Regions from separate parts of the Photobacterium sp. GB-72 genome, predicted to be linked through region 2. Evidence: predicted binding sites of a transcription regulator. Region 2 holds the regulator's gene; each other region holds the start of a gene.
What was found. The regulator PurR, encoded in region 2, represses purine synthesis genes. The targets are predictions, from matches to a motif close to TNANGNAAACGTTTNCNTNA.

Region 1: the regulator PurR is predicted to act here: its motif matches at 2,070-2,089, upstream of C9J40_RS03045 (NCS2 family permease).
Region 3: the regulator PurR is predicted to act here: its motif matches at 1,896-1,915, upstream of purE (5-(carboxyamino)imidazole ribonucleotide mutase).

What each region holds. Positions count from the first base shown of each region.
Region 1 covers NZ_PYNV01000001.1:674,155-677,442, reverse strand. Annotated here, with positions in the region: gene C9J40_RS03050 (aminoacyl-histidine dipeptidase) at 1-1,036, opposite strand, end outside; gene C9J40_RS03045 (NCS2 family permease) at 2,130-3,288, shown strand, end outside.
Region 2 covers NZ_PYNV01000009.1:78,310-81,597, reverse strand. Annotated here, with positions in the region: gene C9J40_RS11730 (iron ABC transporter permease) at 1-175, shown strand, start outside; gene C9J40_RS11725 (heme ABC transporter ATP-binding protein) at 172-1,011, shown strand; gene purR (HTH-type transcriptional repressor PurR) at 1,417-2,421, shown strand; cyclic di-GMP riboswitch class I at 2,620-2,710, shown strand; gene C9J40_RS11715 (TfoX/Sxy family DNA transformation protein) at 2,845-3,288, shown strand, end outside.
Region 3 covers NZ_PYNV01000020.1:72,725-76,012, forward strand. Annotated here, with positions in the region: gene C9J40_RS18580 (topoisomerase DNA-binding C4 zinc finger domain-containing protein) at 1-180, shown strand, start outside; gene C9J40_RS18585 (5-(carboxyamino)imidazole ribonucleotide synthase) at 224-1,342, opposite strand; gene purE (5-(carboxyamino)imidazole ribonucleotide mutase) at 1,342-1,830, opposite strand; gene C9J40_RS18595 (L-threonylcarbamoyladenylate synthase) at 2,025-2,582, shown strand; gene hemF (oxygen-dependent coproporphyrinogen oxidase) at 2,595-3,288, shown strand, end outside.

The sequences.
Region 1 (3,288 bases), on a different contig from region 2:
GCGATGTTTCAACAACGCCCTCAATGTCATCGCTCATACGGATAACACCGTTAGGGCAGACGTTTAATACATTGATTAGACGTGTTTGATCTGCCATTACCATTACATCTGTTGGTAGTTCAGCAGATTCAGTAAATAGGTTGATATCTGTTTCTACATGACCAAGCTCAGCACTTAGTAGCGTTTGGTAATGAGCGAATAATGTATTTAGTTGATCAACATGTTTAGCTGGTAGGGTAACAATCGCAGACGCTTCACGAGGAATTGCGTTACGTAGGCTACCGCCTGTGAAGTTGTTAATACGTAAGGCAAGATCGTCTGCATGAGAGACTAAAAAGCGAGCCAGTAATTTGTTTGCGTTGCCACGGCCAGTATGAATATCACAACCAGAGTGACCGCCTTTTAAGCCCTTTAGGACTAATTTAATTGCTTGGTGATCTGCTGGTGTTGCTTCACGCTTTATATCAAGTGTGATTGCGCCGTCTACACCGCCAGCACAACCCATGTAGACTTCGCCTTCTTGCTCAGAGTCAGTGTTTAGTAGAATGTCACCTTCTAACCAACCTTCTTTAAGACCAAAAGCACCGGTCATGCCAGCTTCTTCATCAATAGTAAGTAGTACTTCTAATGGGCCATGTTCGATATCTTTAGCAGCCAGTACCGCAAGACAGCTTGCCATACCCATACCGTTATCAGCACCTAATGTTGTACCTTTTGCCGTTACCCATTCACCGTCAATGAAAGGTTGGATAGGATCTGTTGTGAAGTCGTGAACGGTTTCTTCATTTTTCTGTGGAACCATGTCGATGTGCGCTTGAAGTACCACACCTTTACGGTTTTCCATGCCTGCTGTTGCTGGCTTTTTAATAATGACGTTACCTGTTTCATCACGGCGAACATCTAAGCCTTCTTTTTTAGCAAACTCAATGATGAATTGTGCTAATTGTTCTTCATATTTAGAAGGATGAGGGATCGAACAAATTTGATCGAAAAATTGCCATACAGCTTGAGGAGATAGTTGACTGATTTCAGACACGGAAGCCTACCTTTATAGAATTTTGGTCCAGTGACACTTGTCAGGCTATTAGCCGTCAAATGACATATATAAGTAGCGATTTACTCCATCGCATTTTTTTTAGCATATCATTCAGACTTCGGTGGAGGTAGAGAAAAAAGTAAAATCTTAAACCACGAATACGATAATGAATAAGTATTAACGGCGCTTGACTTGTATACATTGAGCTGATGATTACGTAATTATTTCTTATATTTATTTTCTTGATCATAAAGCAAGATTTAACCGATCAAAATTGAAAAAAAATTACATCAAAATTGGTTTAACAATGTTTTTTTGTAAAAAGTGTGACGAAGTTAAAGGAAATGCTTGAAAGTAAATTACGTAATGGTTATGATTTAGACAGTCTCATAAAAGTATGAGAAAACACTGTACACGTTCAGGATGAACCCGAGATATCGCCTCCATGGAACCGAGATAAGTGCGACCACGATGGTCTTTCCCCTCCAAGGATTAAGCGCATAAATATTTATGTGGTTAATTTGGATTACTTATTTATAAGGTGATTTAAAATGAAAATTTTTGATTCAATTACACACTTTTGGAATAACCGCTCTGTATATACAGGTAACTTTACTTACCCTAATTACTTTGGTTACTAAGAATTTTGTTATCTAGTTGCTGACTAGTTAGCCGAACAGCTTGTTCACCCCCTAACTTGAGAATACTAAATAATCGTGAGCGATTATTTGCAACATTCGCCGCCGCTTCGCTTTGAAGCGGCGTTTTTTTACCTTTAAATCGTCATAACAAGTTAGTCACACATCGCGATGTGATCCTTAGTACGTTTTATTGCTGAAGATCTCATAAATATAAAATAGATGAAATATATTAATTTGGCATATTTTAGCTAATGCATTGATTTTATATTGCTAATTATCTGTTCTTAAAAGCCAAAAAAACAAAATTAAATTTATTAGTCTTAGTTTTGTGCATTTACTCGATATTTTCTGGAAATTGATAGATCTGATGTTTATAATCGCGCTCGAATTGAGAACGCAAACGTTTTCTTTTGCTTAATACTAACGTGTCAATCTCCAAGGAACAGAGAAACATGCTTGAGAAGTTATTTAAACTAAAGGAACACGGCACAACTGTGCGAACGGAGTTGCTTGCTGGCTTAACAACATTCCTGACCATGGCTTACATCATTTTTGTAAACCCTACTATGCTATCCAGTACGGGAATGGATAAAGGTGCAGTATTTGTTGCAACCTGTTTAGCAGCGATGATCGGTTGTTTTGTGATGGGATTTTTTGCTAACTATCCTGTCGCACAAGCACCAGGCATGGGCTTAAATGCCTTCTTTACTTATACCGTTGTGCTAGGCATGGGGTATACATGGCAAGTTGCGTTAGCCGCTGTTTTCTTATCAGGTTTGTGTTTTATTGCGTTAAGTTTATTAAAAGTACGGGAATGGATCATTAACTCCATACCAATGGCGCTGCGAACCGGAATTTCTGCAGGTATAGGTTTATTCCTTGCCTTCATTGCATTACAGAGTTCAGGCATTGTCGTAGATAACCCTGCGACGTTAGTACAAGTAGGCGATCTAACCAGTTTTCCTGTTGTGATGGCAGCACTTGGTTTTTTTCTAACCATAGCGCTTGTTCATCGTGGCTTTAAAGCTGCAGTCTTGATTGCAATATTAATTGTTACTGGGTTGAGTATTGCATTTGGTGAAGTGACTTATGGCGGCATTATGTCAATGCCACCAAGCATTGCACCAACCTTTATGCAATTAGATTTTTCGGGGGCAATGGAAGTTGGCCTGATTTCAATTGTGTTTGCTTTCTTGTTTGTCGATTTATTTGATACCGCAGGTACGCTTGTCGGTGTTGCGACAAAAGCAAACTTAATCGGTGAAGATGGCAAGTTGCCACGCTTAAATCGCGCGTTACTTGCAGATAGTACAGCAACCTCTGTTGGTGCCTTATTGGGTACATCGAATACCACTTCTTTTGTCGAGAGTGTGTCCGGTGTCGCAGTCGGAGGTCGTACTGGTCTTACTGCGGTAACGGTTGGTGTATTATTCTTACTCGCTCTATTTTTTGCTCCATTAGCTGGCATGGTACCTGCCTACGCAACGGCTGGTGCATTATTCTACGTCGCGATTTTGATGATGTCGGGGTTAGTGGCAATTGATTGGCGTGATCTAACAGAAGCTGCACCGGTTGTTGTGGTTTGTTTGTTGATGCCTTTAACTTATTCTA
Region 2 (3,288 bases):
TAAAACCTTATTGCCAATTTCGGCTTTACTTGGCGGCTTAATCCTCTTGGTTGCCGATATGATTGCTCGAAGCGCATTCTCGCCTCAAGAGCTGCCGGTTGGGATCATCACCGCCATGTTAGGCGCGCCTTTCTTTATCTATTTATTAGTTAATCAAAAGAGTCAGATGTCATGACGTTAAATCATTCAGCAAAGGTCGATTTTACAGCAAGTAGCGACAAAGTCTGTGTTATTCAGGCTCGCGACTTATCATTACAATTCGGTGATAAAGTCCTGCTAAATCATCTTGATATTGATATTCACGCAGGAGAAGTCACCGCATTACTTGGGCCAAACGGTGCAGGTAAAAGTACCCTGTTAAAAGTATTATGTGGGGAGATTACGCCAAAATCAGGCACGGTTTCTTTCTTTGATCAACCGCTTAATAATTGGGCTCGGGAAGAATTGGCATGTCACTTAGGTGTCCTTCCACAACATAGCGCATTATCGTTTGCCTTTACCGCGAAAGAAGTTGTCGAGCTAGGCGCAATTCCATTGCAGCTCACTTCGCCTGAACTGAAAGATGCAACAGCATCAAGCATGCAATACGTTGATATTAACAATTTAGCTAAACGTCTCTACCCCACCTTATCGGGGGGTGAAAAACAGCGTGTACACCTTGCCCGGGTTTTAACACAACTCAGTAAAGCCGGTGATAAATGTATCTTGATGTTAGATGAACCCACCTCAGCACTCGATCTCGCCCACCAGCACCACACCTTACAAATTGCCCAAAATATGGCTATACAAGGCGCCGCTGTAATTGTGGTATTGCACGATTTAAACCTTGCAGCCCAATACACTGATCGGATGATTTTCCTTAACGAAGGAGAAATAAAAGCCGACGGCACGCCAACACAAGTTCTTACTCCTGAAGTAATAGATACCTTATATGGTTGGCCTGTCAGTGTTCATACTCATCCAAGTGGTGATTTTCCTTATCTTTTATCAGCCAATCATTCTGTTTTTTAACGTTTTATCTATTAATGACTAGATATACACAATAAATTGAAGCTATTAGCATGACAAACATCGAGTTTTTACGGTTAATGATCAATTAATTCAATCAAGTTGAATAGAAAGATTGCACAACGCAAAACACACAGTAAAATGTGATCGCAAGCGATTACATGTGTAATTAGTGTAAAAATAGTTTCTATCTTCTAATGCCGCATTTTACTGCGGCTTTAGTTGTTTATGATCCATGATAATTGCAACACCCTATAATTCGGTATCAAATTGAATAATTAAGTAGCTAATAACTAAAGGATCTTCATCTCTGCGAGTGAACTCGTAAGCCATAGACTACGTAATTAATCAATTTGGTATCAAAAACCTTTGTCAGATCCTAATCTGACCATGATAAGAAGAATAAATATGGCAACCATTAAAGACGTTGCACGTATGGCAGGTGTATCAACTACTACAGTGTCGCACGTGATTAATAAAACACGCTTTGTTGCAGAAGCAACGCAACAAAAAGTTTTGGCTGCAGTAGATGAACTTAACTACGCCCCAAGTGCAGTAGCGCGAAGCTTAAAATGTAATACAACACGTACTATCGGCATGTTAGTCACTAAATCGACTAACCCATTTTTTGCCGAAGTTGTGCATGGTGTTGAAGAATATTGTTATGGTGCAGGCTACACACTGATCTTATGTAACACCGAAGGTAACTTAGAAAAACAACGTGATTACTTACGTATGCTTTCTGAAAAGCGTGTTGATGGCCTATTGGTTATGTGCAGCGATCTGGATCAAATGCTGCTCGATTTACTTGAGCGTAAAAATGATCTTCCTATGGTTATCATGGACTGGGGCCCAGAAAGCCCACATACTGATAATATTCTAGATAACGCTGAAAACGGCGGTTATATTGCGACTAAGCACCTTATTGAAAATGGTCATAAGAAAATTGGCTGTTTATCTGGACAAGTTGATAAGTCTACTTGTCAAGAGCGCCTAAAGGGCTTCCGTAAAGCGATGAAAGAAGCAGATCTCACTGTTAATGATAATTGGCTACTTGACGGTGACTTTGAGTGTGAGTCAGCCGTTGAAGCTGCTCATAAGTTTATCGCAATGGAAGATCGCCCTACTGCTATCTTCTGCTTTAACGACATTATGGCTATGGCTCTGATCAGTACCTTTGAACAGGCAGGTCTGCGTGTTCCTGATGATATCTCAATCATTGGCTACGATAACATTGACCTTGCGCCCTACTTTGCGCCACCGCTAACAACTATCCACCAGCCTAAACGTCGTTTAGGTAAAAAGGCCATCGAAATCTTGCTAGAGCGTGTGAAAGACAAGAATCATGAGCGTCAAACCTTTGAAATGACGCCTAAACTTGTTGAGAGAAAATCGGTTAAAGATCTCAACTAATAAAATTTATCTTTCTATGTTAAGGAAAAGCCGATAAGTTAACCTTGTTGGCTTTTTTTTTACTTATAAAAAACAATCATGAGTATTTATAATTATAAAGCTTATTAAAATAAGCTAAGAACAAATACCTGAACCAATATCACATTTTTGAGAGCTTAGATTTAATATTAAAAGTATTATTTAATATAACTTTATATAGTCACGAACTGGCAAATTAATTGAAAGATTAAGACGCAAAACCACCGGCCTAAAAATTATGTTAATAATTCAAGGTAGCGGGGTTACCGAAGGATTATTATTGAACCGACAATATTATGACACAAACTTAACAATATATTGACAGTATCAATGTGTAGATTAATTAATCTATTTCCTCGCTCTTAATGTTTAGGTGACACTCATATTTTTTCACCGAGTAGAAGCATGGATAAACCAATATTAAAAGATTCATTAAAATTATTTGACCATTTTGGTTCAATAAAATCACGGTCGATGTTTGGCGGTTTTGGCATTTTTTCTGGTGATACAATGTTTGCATTAGTTGTGAACGATAAACTTCACTTACGTGCAAATGCTGAAACTGAAAAGGAATTCAAACAAGCTGGCTTGGAACCCTATGTTTATAAAAAACGTGGCTTCCCTGTTGTAACCAAGCACTATGCAATACCCGACCAATGGTGGGATGAACCCACAAAGATTGTAGCTCAAGGTAGGTATTCACTGGATGCAGCAGAAAAAGACAAGCAAGAAAAGGAGAGTTGCGTACCTGACCGAATTAAAGATTTACCTAATCTACGATTATCAAATGAAAGAATGCTTAAAAAAGCAGGCATAAACACTATTGAACAACTTCTAGCAGTGGGCTCT
Region 3 (3,288 bases), on a different contig from region 2:
TGTGATCAGTATCCAAGCTGTCGCTTTGCTGTGAATAACAAACCCGTTGTCGGTACGTGCCAACAATGTGGCTTTGGTTTGCTAATTGAAAAGAAATTAGCCAGTGGTGTGAAACTGCAATGTGCAGATAGAAAGTGCCATGCTTATCAAGATCCTGATAGTGTTGATAAAACAGCATAAAAAAAGCCTGCTCAGACGCAGGCTTTTTAAATTGGAGTAAATATTAACGCGGCAGTGCGGGGAAATCCTTCTCATCCAGCAAGCTTGATAACATGATCAAACGATACTGCAATTGCTCTGGTGTATCAGCACACACGTTAATGTGCCCCATTTTACGCCCTGCTCGTTTTTCTTTACCGTACCAGTGTACATGGCAACCTTCTTGGGCATAAACCGCATCAGGAATGCTATCTAAACCTAAGATATTGATCATCGCACTTGGACGAATGAGTTGAGTACTACCAAGAGGAAAATCACATACCGCGCGTAAGTGGTTTTCAAACTGACATGTTTCTGCACCTTGCTGTGTCCAGTGACCTGAGTTATGAACCCGTGGTGCGATTTCGTTTACCAGTAGTTCGCCATCGAGATCGAAAAACTCGATAGCTAACACGCCGACATAATCAAGGCTATTAGCGACGGCACGGAACATGTTATCGGCTTGCGCTTGCAGTGGTGAGTCACCCACAATCGCAGTTGATAAACTTAGTACGCCATCAGTATGGACATTCTCAGTTAAGTTAAATACCTGAATATCACCACTGCGATTACGGGCACCAATCAATGATACTTCGCGTTGAAAAGGAATAAATTGCTCAGCAACAATAGCCTGATTAGGAGAATCAGCAATACATTGCGCCATTTCAGGCCAAATATCATCAATCTGTGCGCTTTCTTTTAAGCGCCACTGCCCTTTACCGTCGTAGCCACCTAATGCACTTTTTAACACCAGCGGTAACCCGATTTTTTCAATTGCAGTAAGAAGATCTGCACGTTCAGTGATTTCATGGTATTTAGCATTGCGCACGCCAGCATTATCTAATAACGCTTTTTCTAGACGACGATCGCCACCGGCTTTGATTGCTTCTGGCGTTGGGAAGAACTTCTCGCTGGCAGCACAAATATCTAAAATATCGTGAGGAATATGTTCAAACTCGGCAGTAATCGCATCAACGTCATTAATCGCTTCAACGAGCGAGTTCGACATTGCTTGTTGGGTAAGAGGATGAACCACTTTATCACTCTCTACATCATAAGCGATCACATTGATGTTAAGAGGAGCGCCAGCCAGTGCCATCATACGGGCAAGTTGGCCAGCACCAAGGACTAGCACATTATTCATTATGCATCCTCTGCTGGATTTGGGTTGCTTAATACCGTTTCTGTTTGCTCTTTGCGGAAAGCATCAATAGCGGCCAGTACTTGCTCATTTTGAGTGCCGATAATTTGTGCGGCCAAGAGACCTGCATTGGCAGCCCCTGCATCACCAATTGCTAAGGTACCAACAGCAATACCTTTCGGCATTTGAACGATAGAAAGCAATGAATCCATTCCTTTTAATGCACGTGATTGCACTGGTACGCCTAATACAGGCACGCTAGTGAAAGCCGCTGTCATCCCCGGTAAGTGAGCTGCACCGCCAGCACCTGCGATGATCACTTTAATGCCACGCTCTTGTGCACTTTCAGCGTATTCGGCTAGTAAATGTGGCGTGCGGTGAGCCGAAACGACCTTTGTCTCATAAGGAACATTGAAACGATCAAGCATCTCAGCCGCATGTTGCATGGTTGGCCAATCAGATTTTGAACCCATGATAATTCCAACTTTCATCTCATTCTCCTTCAGGTCATAACTTAACATCGTGTTGATGGCTGCATTATACGGTGATTTAGCTCAAAGGAAAACGTTTGCGTCATGAATATTGACTGTCTTATAACCGAGCATGGAGTTGTGACTAAGGAGTAGGTAGAATGAAATTGAGAAAGTAAAACAACAATATTTGCTGAACAAATAATGAGGATACTGTGGAGAATTTTGCTCAAGTCGTCGCAGCTTTAAAGCAAGGTGAAGTGATCGGGTACCCAACCGAAGCGGTGTTTGGTGTCGGCTGTGATCCGGATAATCAAGAAGCGGTTGAAAAACTATTAGCGATCAAACAACGCCCAGTGGAAAAGGGCTTAATTTTGATCGCGGCGAATTACGATCAGCTGCTGTCATATATTGATGAAAACCAATTGACCGAACAACAAAAGCAAACCGTGATGGCAACATGGCCAGGGCCTGTGACTTGGGTAATGCCGACTAAGCCTAATATTCCCTCGTTTTTAACGGGGCAATTTACTACGATTGCGGTACGTGTGAGTGATCATCCACTCGTGCAACGCTTATGTTTGGAGTTTGGTAAACCTATTACCTCAACCAGCGCAAATTTAACAGGCCAAGAGCCAGGTCGAACAGCGCAAGAGGTTGAACAACAGTTAGGGCATTGTTTAGCTGCAATCTTGCAAGGTGAAACAGGCGGACGTACCAATCCTTCCGAGATACGTGATGCGCTTAATGGCAATATCTTCCGTCAAGGGTAAGGGATAAAGAGTATGGATAGCCAAGTAGATAAAAGTGCAGTTAAAGCCTTTTTGTTGGATTTACAAGATCGTATTTGCCAAGCATTAGAGCAACAAGAAACAACCGTCGTATTTGAACAAGACCAATGGCAGCGTGAAGAAGGTGGCGGTGGTCGTAGTCGTGTATTACGTGATGGCGAAATCTTCGAGCAAGCAGGTGTGAATTTTTCTCATGTTTATGGTGCTGAAATGCCAGCTTCTGCAACAGCACATCGCCCAGAATTAGCCGGTCGTCGTTTTGAAGCGATGGGCGTCTCATTGGTTATTCACCCTCGCAACCCTTATGTGCCAACCTCTCATGCCAATGTTCGCTTCTTTATCGCAGAAAAAGATGGTGAAGCTCCGGTTTGGTGGTTTGGTGGTGGCTTTGATCTTACCCCGTTCTATCCTTTCGAAGAAGATTGCCAACACTGGCATGATACAGCTAAACAGTTGTGTGCGCCGTTTGGTGATGATGTTTATCAACAGCACAAAGCATGGTGTGATAAATACTTCTTCTTACCGCACCGTAATGAAACCCGCGGTATAGGCGGTCTATTCTTTGATGATCTCAATCAATGGGGATTTGATAAGAGTTTTGCTTATATGCAAGCGGTAGGTAATGGCTTTATCAATGCCTACATGCCGATAGTACAACAGCGTTATTATCTACCCTATGGTGAACGTG